DNA from 2 places in the Microbulbifer magnicolonia genome. Region 2 is predicted to be linked to the other one. Evidence: predicted binding sites of a transcription regulator. Region 2 holds the regulator's gene; the other holds the start of a gene.
The links. The regulator LexA, encoded in region 2, represses DNA repair genes until DNA is damaged. The targets are predictions, from matches to a motif close to ACTGTNTNTANANACAGT.
Positions count from the first base shown of each region.

Region 1 (6,441 bases), 230 kb from region 2:
TTGATGGCCGGGAAGAGGGTGCTGGCGGTCTTGCCGATCCCGGTCGGCGCCTCCACCAGCAGCTCGCCGCCGTCGCGCAGGCAGCGGTAGGCCGCCACCGCCAGCTCCCGCTGCCCGGGGCGGTAGTCGGGGAATGGAAATGTCAGGGCCCGGGCCGATGATTGTACCCGGGCGCGATGCAGCTGCCAGTCGCGGTGCCACTGCACGTACTCCGTCAGTGCCGCGCGGGCGAAGGCTTGCAGCTCGGGCCAGTCGTATTCGAGCAGCTCCGGGTAGGTCTTCTTTTCCTTGAGGTTGTGCCACAGCATCTGCAGTGCCACGCGCTCTGCATCGGCGACGGCCGTGCCGGTCTCCGCCTGCCGCTGCAGCAGGTAACAGTAACCGTAGATTTTAAGCTGGGCCCAGTGCAGCTGGCGCACCGACTCCGCCAACTTGTCGGGTGGACAATAAGTGGTCTTGATCTCGTCCAGCTGCACCGGCCGGTGCAGGTCCGCCTGCGGGTGCAGGATATCCACCCGCCCGCTGAGCTGCACCAGTGTGCCATCGATCGCTACCTGCACCTGCAGACGGTACTCGGACTCACTGCCCTCGGGGCGCTGCTTCTGCAGCTTCTGGTGCGCGCGGATGCCCTCCTCGGCGGTGGGTCCGCCGCTGCCGTCGCCGACCAGATCGCCACGGCGGCAGGCAAAATTCACCAGTTCACCCACCGACAGATGCAGGGGCCGGCGATCGCTCTCGGCCGCTGCTTCGCTTGCGGCTGCTATCGCGCAATGCATGGCAGTTTCCGCATCGCTCAAGGCTGCAGCCACTCCACATGCAGGACGCGGTGGCGGATGTGGTGTCGGGCAAAAAAGGCCAGCCAGCGCAGCTGGTTCTGCTGCAGGCGATCGCCGGGGCCCTTTACTTCCACCAGCTCATAGCCGCCCGCTGCCGGGAACAGGATCAGATCCGGCAGGCCGGCGCGGTGATGTTCGATGTCGCTCAGCAGGCGCCGGAACAGCCGTCGCCAGTCGTCCGCGGGAATGCGGGCCAGCGCCAGTTCCAGCAGTGCTTCCGGCAGCGCGTCCCAGGCCACCAGCGGATTGGCAATGCCCTGTTTGTCCCGATAGTGCTGCCACACGCGTCGCGCGAGCTTGTCGCCGTCCAGTTCGGCCAGGCGCTGTTCGAATGCGGCCCGGCGCAGTGGATAGAAGTCGGGTGTGCGAAAGTCGCTGGGCGCCACCTGGAACGGATTGAAGAATGCCCCGGGCACCGGCGCGAACAGGATGTCCCAGACATAGAGCCCCAGCACGCCATTAAACAGGCAGTTTTCCACGTAAAAACACCGGTCCCCCGCCGCGCCGGGAGAGGCCTGTTGCAGGTGCGCTGCCGCCAGCAATTCCACCCGTTCCGGAGCCTGCGGCAGTACTGCGGTTTGGGTCGGCGGCTGGTACCCGGCCGGCGGCTCCCAGCCTTCCGAACGTCCCGCTTTCTTGGCAGTGCGGTAGCCAAAGCTTTCAGCAAATACCTGCTCGGCTTCGTTGTGGGGTGCCGCCCGAATCTCGCGGCACAGGGCCAGGCCGGTGTCTATATCGCCGCGCCTGACGGCGATCCGCGCCCGGCGCTCGCGGGCCGGTGGGCGCGTGCAGTGCCGGTACAGCTGGTCGGCCGCCTCCAGTGCGTCCGATCGCTCCAGCTGTCGCGCCAGCGTCAAACGGAGGCGGTCAAGGCGGCGCAGCAGGGTGGCATCGCCCTCGATTCCAGCGCCGAAAGCGGGCAGCCGCCCGGCCAGTGCCAGGATCGCGTCCACTCCAGTCTCAAGCGCATTGTCGAGCTGCGCCAGGCAGTCGTAATAGCGCAGGTGCAGTTCAATCTGCGCCCGGCTCTGGAACGGGAGGCTTTGTGGATCCAGTGGGTAATTTTCGTAACGGTACAGCCCCAGGTCCCGCAGTACATAGTCGGTCAGATCCTGGTTGAGGTTGCCAAAAAAGCACAGTTTGAACGTTTCAAAGTGCGCTGCGGCCTGTATCGCCAGCAAGGATTCCGTCTCCAGCAGTGCGTTCAACAGCACCGCTGGCTCTGAGTGCTGCTCCAGCAGTGCCAGCTCCAGCGCCGGGCGCTTGAGGGTGCGGGGCAGGGAAACAGGGCTGGCGGCCAGCAACTCCGCCTTGCTGAACAGCGGCAGGACTTCCTCCAGTGGCAATACCGGATCGCGCTGTAGTAAGCCCGCCGTTACCAACCGGTCTGCGGCTTGCGGTAGATCATCAATCTCGGCGTAAATGAGCTTGCTTTGACGGAATAGGGCGCCCACTGAGGAGGGCACCCCCTTGCGCGACAGCAGCCGCACATACAGGCGCTGGCTGTTGATGTCCAGTGCGCGGAACGCGGTGTAAAACTGCCGCTCTCCCTTTGAGAGCATTGATTCATACCGCGCCATCACGAAGTCGACGAGGGCGACGAAGTTCGCCAGGTAATAATCCGGTGCCAGTTCAACGGGATCGGTCATACGGTACTGCTAGTCGATTGTGTAGTTGCTTGTGTAGTCGCTTGTGATTGGTTCCCGAGCTCATTTCGCAACTGCCGCTATTGGAATGGATATTTCAAGCGGTGCGTCGAAGAGCTCTGTCGGGGCTTGATAGCTGTACGGTTATACAGCATGTGTGGAACGGGAACAAACCCGGGAGCGACTACGCGGCCATCCCAGAGCCCAGCGAGGTGCACAAAGAATCGCCAGATCGAATCGGGCCCAATTGTTCGCGGACGGCAGCAACGAACGGCTGTCGCCAGTAGTCGCTTCCGGATTTTTTGACCAATAATACTGCAACGGCAACACACAAACCGAACGCTCCCATGAAGAAGCTCACGCTGATTCGACACGCCAAATCCAGTTGGGACAACCCCGACCTGGATGATTTCCACCGTCCGCTCAACAAGCGTGGCAAGCGCGACCTGCCGGCCATGGCGCAGCGAGTGCGCGACTTGGGCCTGCTGCCTGACCGGCTGCTGAGCAGCGGCGCTGTTCGGGCGCTCGATACCGCAGAGGTGCTGGCCGACACGCTGGAGCTGGATGGCGATAAACTACTGGTACTGTCTGAACTTTACGGGGCCAGCTACCAGTCGCTGCTGCGCCTTCTGCAGCAACAGAGCGACGACTGGAAACACCTGATGGTGATCGGCCACAATCCGGGGCTCGAAGACTTGGGTTATTACCTTACCCACGAGCGGCTGCCCAAGTTCCCCACCGCCGCCGTGCTGCATATAGGCTTGAAGATTACTCGCTGGTGTGAACTGGCTGAATCCTGCGGTACCGTCCGCCTCTTCGACTTTCCGAAGCTGCATAAATAACCTGTATTTTTCAAGGCCGATTTTGATCACGCGTATTCGGCGTGCCGAGCGCGCACGTTCAAACAGCTGATAGATGGCCAGATAAGTTTGCGTAGAGGAAGGGCTCCTCGTCTTCATCGGGCTTTCCGGTTACCGCCCCAGGCACATAGATTCAATGCCGGCACGATTGCCAGAATGGGATCTACCGAGAGGTCTGAATCCTTGGGAAGTGGCGGGTCACGAAGATCAGGTAGACTAACCAGAGTGCGAACCACACGGATGCGACTGCAGGGAGCTTGATCGGTGAGAGCAAAAATAAGCACCAGCGCCCGAGGCACATAAATACTTATGTGCCGGCCGCATAAATAATTATGTGTTGCCCACATAAATACTTATGTAGTATTCGCATAAATACTTATGCGAGGTCTCATCGTGGCATCAGTGATTATCGACGGCAAAAATGCAGACTCGACCCGAGTCTCCATCAGTTTGGATCAATTTTTGTGGAGACTGGTTTCTGCGGACTTCAATTCTGAAGCTGACGCGCGCAGCTGGGTCAGGGAATACATTTCCACGCTGCACACCACAAAGGGGCTGACCGCAATCGTTCGCGATCATTGCCTGCACCGCATCGTCAAGCCGTCACTGATTCGCCGCGTTCAGGGTCTGGAAGTGCAAATGGATATCGATGACACATAAGTATTTATGTTTGGCCGGCTGCGCGCCAGGCGAGATCTAGGGTAGGGGGCTTGCGTTTTGGTCGGCCTGGCTCAGCTGTCAATGGATTATCTATGCTCGCTATTGGTCACGATGATCGCCCAGGCTGGGAATATCTTCCAATAGTGCGGCATGGGATTTGAATCTGCCTTCTGGAAGATGCACATCGTAGAACTTGGGCTTGTGCGTTTTCCACCACATCAATTCGAGAAATGTCGCCGCTCTGCCAAGTAATACAAGAACAATTAAGCGGGCCTGTTCCTGCCACAAATTCTGCGAGCAGCGACGCCGCCGCGCGTCGGAGCAATAGCCGGTACATGGAGCGCATGCCCGCCGGCGCCGGGCAAATGGATTGCTGAAAAAACCCGTGCGGATTCTCTCAGCGCGCTAAATCAGTCGCGAGCCTGAAGGATTGGCGGGTCACAGGCGCGCACCTGCAGTGTTTCGCGCAGTGGGTATCTGCCCAGGTCGAGTAGCAGGGCATTGTCGCCGTCCGTCCGCGCGCTGAGTTTCTCGCCGTTGATCTCGGCGCAGACGAACGCCGGATCGCCGATCACCCGCACTTTGTAGTTGCGTTCGGTGGGCGCGCCGCGATAACTGCCCTCGGCGGCGCCGATGGTGAGGGTGCGGCTCGGCTGGTCGTACTGCAGCGCGGTGCGCTGAATTTCGCCCCGCTTGCGGTAGCCCTCGCTGACATCGTCGTCTTCGATCAGCTCGCCGCAGCCGGAGGCTCCGGCATAAACCTCGAGCAGCAGCACGCTCTTGTCGACAAACGCGGTGCTCAGCGCGTAGTCGCGCCTGGGTATAACCGCGCCCTGCCTGACGAACAGCGGCAGGGTGCCGAGCGGCGCGGGCACTTTCAGCACGCGACCGCCGCCGATCGGCGCGCGGCTGTGGTAGTCCACCCAGCCGCCCTCGGGCAGCCAGACTTCCACTTCGCCATCGTCTGCCGTGTTGGGGGCCACCAGGAAATCGTCCCCCCACAGGTATTGCAGGTCGCGCTTCCACGCCTGTTCCTCGCGGGGATATGCCAGCAGCATCGGGCGTGCCATCGGCAGGCCGCTCGCGGCGGCGCGGTGCGCAGCGCTGTATAGATAGGGCATCAGCTCATAGCGCAGGCGCGCGTAGTAGTGCGCGAATGTCTGCACGCTCTGCGGCCGGTCCAGCGGCCAGCGCGACTGGCCCATGCCGTGGGGTTTCCAAATGGGGGCGAAACTGCCGTAGGCCATGGACCACTGCACATACATCGGATCATCCGGACCCAGGCCGCGCTCCCAGTCGTGGAAACCGCCGGCGTCGTGTCCCCAGAACGGGAAGCCTGACAATCCCGCCAGCTGCATGCCGCGGATCTGGCTGCGCATGTCTTTGTAACTGGGCTCGATATCGCCGCTCCACAGGGTGGCATAGCGTTGGGCGCCGGCAGTCATGCCGCGCACCCACACGAAGGGGCGGCGCTCGATGCCGGACTTGTCCCAGCCCTGCTGCACCAGCGCCTTGGCAATCAGGAAGAACCAGTAGTTGCGCATCTCCGCAGAGCTGCGCCCATTGGCCAGGACCATATCCAACGGCGCCGCGCCCTGCTCGTCGAACTCGTCGATCCACAGCGCCTCGCCGGGATAGCCCAGGGCCGGATCGAATGCGGTGCGGTAAAAGATATCCCAGAACCAGCGGCGGAACTCCGCATTGGTCAGGTCCGGTGCACTGTCGGCGAAATCGATATTGTCCGACTCCGGCAGATTGAACGCCGCTTTCCAACCGTCACTGAATTGCGCGATACAGCGGTTGAAATCCAGGGTCATCACCAGCCCCTTGGCCTTTAACCACGCACCGTAGGCCTCAGGGTCCGGGTAGCGCTCCGGGTCCCAAGCCAGCTTGGACACACAGCGCTGCCCGCCGGCCGCGCGCCAGCGGTTGTCGTTGACCAGGTGATCCAGCGGGAAGCCCGCCGCGCGGTGTTCCGCGACCTTGCGCCGCCACCACTGCTCGTCGGAGGGGGTGGCCGAGTTGTGGTCATGACCCTTGTCCGACAGTTGCAGGCCAAACATCGCCTTCATCGGCAGGCGCGGGCGGCCGGTGAGCTGTGTATAGCGGTCTAGCACCTGGCCGAGTTTGGGGCCGGCGATAAAAAAGTAGTCCATGCGCCCGCCGAAACCGTTGTCGTCGATGGCGAAGCCGTAGTTGCTGTCCTCGCCAAAGTTGAACGTGTTGGCGAAGGTGCTGTTAAGAAATACCCCGTAGCCCTTGCTGGACAGGTAGAAAGGCACGATCAGCGGCGCCTGCTCGAGGTGGCTGCTGCCGTAATTGCGGCGAACTTTCCTGCCGCGTAGATCCAGGCTCTCCGCCCGGGCAAAATAGCCGTGACCAAGGCCGGTGAAGTGCTCGGCAGGATCGTAGGTGAAGCGGGTGGCGATGGTGTTGTCC
Region 1 covers NZ_JAYEFD010000001.1:577,688-584,128, forward strand. Annotated here, with positions in the region: gene RRF64_RS02555 (ATP-dependent DNA helicase) at 1-776, opposite strand, end outside; gene RRF64_RS02560 (VRR-NUC domain-containing protein) at 794-2,485, opposite strand; gene RRF64_RS02565 (SixA phosphatase family protein) at 2,830-3,324, shown strand; gene RRF64_RS02570 (hypothetical protein) at 3,805-4,002, shown strand; gene RRF64_RS02575 (glycoside hydrolase family 31 protein) at 4,413-6,441, opposite strand, start outside.
Region 1: a site for LexA is predicted at 2,618-2,635, ahead of RRF64_RS02560 (VRR-NUC domain-containing protein). Genes of this name have one in related genera too.

Region 2 (6,441 bases):
GTGAAATAAATATTGTAGTTTTGTAACCATGCGCAATAAATCGCCAAAAAGAGCGGACCTAACCCCCGATAACTGTCCAATTGTGCTTTTTTGCACTCCTGTCTATCAACTGTCTAACGAGGCTTCGCGCGTTAATGACGGGATTTCGGCGATATGCAACGTGGAAGTCGGGAAAGCGCAGGAAGCGCCGTGCCCCTCTATTATTTTCAATATCGTTAACAGGATATCCTGCTTGATTTCGTGATATCGCACCCATTCGGTGGTTTTGGTAAAAGTGTATATAAAGAAATCCAGCGACGACGGCGCAAAGCTATTGAAATTGACGATTAGCGTCTGGTTCGTATCTATTTCAGGGTGCCGCTGCAACATCGCCTTTACATCGGCAACTATAGCCGTCATTAGCGGTGCATCTTCATAGCGTATACCGATGGTCTCGTATATACGCCGGTTCAACATACGGGACGGGTTTTCCACCGCTATCTGGGTAAATATGCCATTGGGAATGTAAAGTGGCCGCTTATCAAATGTGCGGATGCGGGTAAGGCGCCAGCCGATATCCTCCACTGTACCCTCGATTTCCTTGTCCGGGGAGCGCACCCATTCGCCCACGGCAAAGGGCCTGTCCAGATATATCATCAGGCCGCCAAAGAAGTTTGCGAGCAGGTCCTTGGCCGCGAAGCCCACTGCGAGGCCGCCGATGCCACCAAAAGCCAAAATGCCGCTGATGCTGTAGCCCAGAAACTGCATGACTACCATGGCAGCGGTGATCAGGATAGAGGCCCGCACCAGCTTGCCGACTGCACGCACCGTGGTCGCATCCATGGGCTTGCCCATGTAACGGGGGTCGCGCAGGTTGCGCTCGACATTGTGGGAGAAGCGCCAGGCAAACCAGGTCAGCGCCAGGATCAAGCCGATTTCCCGGACCGGCTCGGCCAGGGAAAATATCTCCGCCCCGGTTGCACTGCCCGCGCGGCCCGCCGCCATCGTCAGGCCCAACAGCCAGATCAGGACCGGACCGGGCGGCGTCAGCGCTCCGACCAAGGCGTCGTCCCAGGGGCTGACGGTACGTTCGGCCCGCTGCGCCAGACGCTGCACGAATCGGCCAAAGAGCCAGGCTGCCAGCGCCGTCGCCAGTACGATCAAAAAAATCGCCACTATCCAGAAGCGATTGTCCCCCAGCCACGACAGCAACATTCCCTTTACCGATTCCACGAACCACTACCCCTCGTTTTTTATACGATCCATTTGAATTGCCGCTGGCAGCATCCGGCCGTCCCGGCTTCGAATATGCCACCGGCTTGCCGACGGCCCGATTGCCTGATGGCCTGATGGCCTGATGGCCTTGTTGTCTAGAGCGCCGAGGCGAGCCAGCTCCGCGTGCTCTGCCAGCGCTCACTGGCCTCCAGCTCAGCCCAGGATTTTATTCCGGGCCGGCCGCGCATACGTTGCAGCCTGTCACTCGACTGCTGTCGCGGCGTAAAGTCTTTCAATGCCTCGAGTGTCTCGAGAGCTCCTGCGCGATTGTTGCAGACCACACCCATATCGCAACCGGCGTCCATGGCTGCCCTGATCCGGTCGCCATAGCCGCCGGCCGCACCGGCGCCTTCCATGGAGAGGTCATCGCTGAAAATCACTCCGTCGAACCCCAGCCGGCCGCGCAAGATCTCCTGCAGCCAGTAGCGGGAAAAACCCACGGGCTGGCTGTCGACCTGCACGAAACGGATGTGCGCCGGCATCACCGCATCCAGCTCGCCCGCGGCGATACATTCGATGAATGGCAGCGCGTCGGAAGCCATCACCGCCTCCAGCTCGCGCTCATCCTCGGGCAGCTCTTCGTGGCTGTCCTCGAGTACGTGGCCGTGCCCGGGAAAGTGCTTGCCGGTAGTCGCCATTCCCGCTTCATGCATGCCCCGCATAAACGGGCGCACCCGCGCGGACACACCCGCTGGATCGGCGCAGAAACTGCGATCGCCGACAATGCGGCAGTGCTGATCGTCCGCATCCAGCACCGGGGCAAAACTGAAGTCGATACCGACCGCCAGCAGCTCCGCCGCCAGTAACCAGCCGACATCCTGCAGCCGCTCCTTATCCGCCTTCGCACACAGTGCCTGCATCGACGGCAGCCGGGTGAACTCGTCGCGGAAGCGCTGCACCCTGCCGCCCTCCTGATCGACCGCCAGCAGGATGTCGGGGCGCTCTTCGCGAATCGCCGCGACCAGTTCCTGAAGCTGCGCGCGATCGCGAAAGTTACGCGCAAAGAATATCAGTGCCCCCACCAGCGGATGCCGCAGCAGTTCGCGGTCCTCCCCGGTAAGTTCCTGTCCCTCGATATCGATCATTACCGGGCCGAGCAGTGCAGACATGGGAGTTACTCCTTAATACGGAATGATGAATGCGGAATGCGGAATGCGCGGGCTGATTCCTTGTCATCGGGACGGCCATCGGCCGCGGCCATGCAGTCCAGGCGCCTATCGGCCTGTTCGCGGCCAACGGCCGCTCCTATGGCACTCCGTCGCTCGCGAGTCCGCATTCCGCATTCCTCATTCCGCATTGACTTTAAGCATTGCCGCCGCCGCGGGCACCAGTCGCTCCAGGGTTTCGGGCAAGGTGCTCTGGGCGCCAAAATCCTCTCTCAGGATAGCCTCGATCGCATCATAGCTCGACATCGTAAAGATGGTCGCGCCGAGCATAAAGTAGAGACGCCAGTAGAAGGTCACCGGATCCAGTCCCGGCAATGCCTGGGCGAGCAGACCGGCAAAGCGGCGATAGCTGTTTCCGTACCGGGATACTATAAAGCGCCGCAGGTGGCCCTGGTACTGCGTGTAGGCAAGCCCCAGCAACCGCATGAAGCGCTGCGGGTCCCTGCCCTGTTCGGCGAGACTGCCCATCCCTACCCGGTACAGACTCTCGAGCAGATCCTCCACCGTTAAAGCGCCGCCAGCGGCGGCACGCCGATCCAGCTCGCGGGCCAACGCATCGGTAAAAGGCGTCAAAAAGCGCTCGAATACCGCCTGAATCAGTTCTTTTTTCGATCCGAAGTGGTAATTTACAGCGGCCAGGTTGACGCCGGCGGTACTGGTAATGGTGCGCAGGGAAGTTTCGGTAAAACCGCGTTCCGCAAACAGCACTTCCGCCGCATCCAGAATTCGACTGACAGTATCCGTCTGGCTCATAGAGTTCAAACCACCATTTAAAACAGTTGTTTAGCACTGGCCAGATTAGCACATTTCGCGCCAACCGCTGATGCCGTTGCCGCGGGGCGGCCCTCCCGGGGCTTAGCGCAAAGACAAGTCGCAGTCGGAGAGCGCCGCAGCAAGCGCTCTGGGAGAAATCCGGGCCATACACTAGATTGAGAGGAAAACAACAGGGGGCAAACTGCCATGGCACATTTGCAACCGGAGATCGGCAACTGGTTTGAAGACCTGGACAGCGGCCAGCTGTTCGAGGTGGTGGCCATTGACGAGCTGCAGCAGACGGTGGAGGTTCAGTACCTCGACGGCACTCTGGACGAGTTCGAGCTCGATCACTGGCAGAGCTTGCCGGTGATCGGCGCCGCACCGCCCGAGGACGCCAATATCGCCTACGGCCTGAGTGTGACTGAACAGGACTCCAGTGCAAGCGGGGTGGATTTCTATCTCAACCCGCTGGATACGGTGGAAGGCGAGAGTTTTATCGGCACCGATGAATCTCCCTTTTAAATGCGCAGGGAAATAGCGCAGAGACGCCCTACTCCCTCTCCTTGATGTACTCGATGATCACCTCCGCGGCCTCATCCACGGTATCGACGATGCGGAAAAGGTCGAGATCGGAGGCATCGATGCAGCCCCGTTCGAGCACCGTGTCCACCAACCAGTCGTGCAAGCCGGACCAATAGCGCTTACCCACCAGTACAATCGGAAAACGTCGCACCTTATGTGTCTGCACCAGTGTCAGCGCCTCGAACAACTCATCGAGCGTACCGTAACCCCCCGGCAGCCCGACGAAACCCACCGCATGTTTTACGAACATAAACTTGCGCACAAAAAAGTAGCGAAAGTGCAGGCTGATATCCTGGTAGGGGTTGGCCTTCTGTTCGAATGGCAGCTCGATATTGAGCCCTATGGAGGCGCCCGGCTGCGGGTAGGCGCCGCGATTGCAGGCTTCCATCAATCCCGGACCGCCCCCGGTAATCACCGAAATACCTTCCGCGGCCAGTAACTCGCCCAACCTGACGCCCTGCCGGTATTCCGGGCTGTCTTCCGGGAAACGCGCGCTGCCAAAAACGGTGACGGCGCCACTGAGCGCGATCAGGCGCTCGATGCCATCCACCAGTTCGGACTGAATGCGCAGTACGCGCCAGGCCTCGGGCATTTTCGCGTCTAGCATTATTATTCCCTCGTTGTCGCGTAATTCTACGAGCTCTTCTTCGCTTTATTCCTTCCCCTTCAATGTAGCAGTGATTTGCGACATCACTGCGAGCATTGCGCGACCTCGAAATCTGTATATAATCCCAGCAACTGTATATAAATACAGAAACAGACCAGGTAACCCCTATGACCAATCTCACTGCACGCCAGGCCCAGGTACTGGAACTGATCAAAGTCTATCTGGACGAAACCGGCTACCCGCCCACCCGGGCGGAGATTGCTCAGGAACTGGGTTTCCGCTCGCCCAACGCGGCAGAGGAGCACCTGAAGGCACTGGCGCGCAAGGGGGCCATTGAAATGGTCGCCGGGGCATCGCGGGGCATCCGCATCCCGGACCACCAGACCGGCCTGCCGATTGTCGGCCGGGTGGCCGCGGGCAATCCGATCCTGGCGGAGGAAAATATCGAGGACTACTGCAATCTGCCCGCGGACTTCTTCCACCCGCCGGCGGATTACCTGCTGCGGGTACACGGCATGAGCATGCGCGATGCCGGCATTCTCGACGGCGACCTGCTGGCGGTACAGAAAACCGATCAGGTGCGCAATGGCCAGATCGTCGTGGCGCGCATCGAGGATGAGGTGACGGTCAAGCGATTCCGGCGCAAAGGCAACCAGGCCACGGTACAGCTACTGCCGGAAAACGACGATTTCGACGTGATTCAAGTGGATATGCGGGATAAGAGTTTCGCGATCGAAGGACTGGCGGTGGGCGTGATTCGCCAGAGCCCCTGACCGCAGGCGCGGCTTTTTCGCACTGGATTTGCAGGAGCGGCGACCGCCAGGGATGGCGGTCGCCGCTCCTACATTGTTCTATTTGGCTGCGTATTGATCGATTAGTGCACCGTGTGATTGATCGGCAACAGCTCGTCGTCTTCGTCCAGATAACCCGGCTCCAGATCGTCTATATTCTGCACAGCTTCGATGCCGGCCTCCAGCATGGCGCGCGCAATCGCAACCTTGTGATCGCGCAGGAACTGCAGACTCTCCGCTGAAAAGTGGATGCGCACCAGCGGGTCCTCCTTGTGGCCGGCGCGGCGCAGTGCCACATCACCATTGGCCAGCTCGATAATTTCAAAGGTCTCGGAGGACATTCGCTTCTCCCTTCGCAGCACATCAGTTTGCGCGCAGTGTACCACAGGCATCCCGGGAGTTTCAGCGCTGCACTTGGCCGGCGGCGCTCGGGAAATGCGAAGGCGGCCCGCTACCACTCTTCCGACTGAGCGCGCTGACGTCGCACCAGCTCATTGAGGGCAGAGTGCCAGTCGCGCAATAAATCATCAGTGAGCTGCACCGGACCGGGTGCGGAAAGATTCTGTGCCGGGATCAGGTTGGCGGATTCGCGTTTGCGATCAGTTTCGCCGGAAAAACTCCACAGCTGCACCCATGAGCTCTGCAATCCCGCGAGCCAGCTATCGGGGTCCGCGGCCAGCCCCTCCAGCTCCGCCGCCTCACTGCTGGTTTTGCCGAATGCGCGAGCGCGCTCGCCCAGCGCCTGGGCGGATTCCGGCTCCGCGTTCAGCTGCAGCTGGAAGGCCAACTCCGCGAGGAAGGCGCGATAGGCCCGCCACAACTGGAACACGGCCGCCTCCTGTAACGCGGCGCGCTGCAGGGGTGCGCCGCCACCCGCCTGCAGTAACAGCTCGCTCTTGCGCAGTGCCGAGGCGACAGAGCCGGTATAGGGATTAGCCCGCATTTGTCGCAATCCTCCTACTGCGGCGGCCCAACAGCACGCCCTGATTGGTTTTCACTCGGTCGGAGCCGAGGCGTCGGACCGGCTCGACATACGGCAAGTATGCCTGCGCGCTCCTCCATTAGCGACAGCCAGTCATGCCGTACTCTGGAACCGCCTCGCTACGGACGATTGTGACAAGTGCGGGCTTCATTTGCGTTTCGCCGCCGCCTTCTTGCGCACCGGCTTGCGCTTGGCTGTGCTGGTCTTGCTGCCGGCATCGATCTGCCACTTGCCGTCGCGGTAGAAAGCCCGCCAACCGGTGGCCTTGCCCTCTTCCTCGGACTGCACATACTGTTCCTGGGT
Region 2 covers NZ_JAYEFD010000001.1:345,714-352,154, reverse strand. Annotated here, with positions in the region: gene RRF64_RS01570 (mechanosensitive ion channel family protein) at 106-1,212, opposite strand; gene nagZ (beta-N-acetylhexosaminidase) at 1,350-2,363, opposite strand; gene RRF64_RS01560 (TetR/AcrR family transcriptional regulator) at 2,541-3,173, opposite strand; gene RRF64_RS01555 (DUF6763 family protein) at 3,381-3,698, shown strand; gene RRF64_RS01550 (LOG family protein) at 3,727-4,365, opposite strand; gene lexA (transcriptional repressor LexA) at 4,533-5,138, shown strand; gene RRF64_RS01540 (hypothetical protein) at 5,240-5,497, opposite strand; gene RRF64_RS01535 (DUF6586 family protein) at 5,608-6,099, opposite strand; gene topA (type I DNA topoisomerase) at 6,286-6,441, opposite strand, start outside.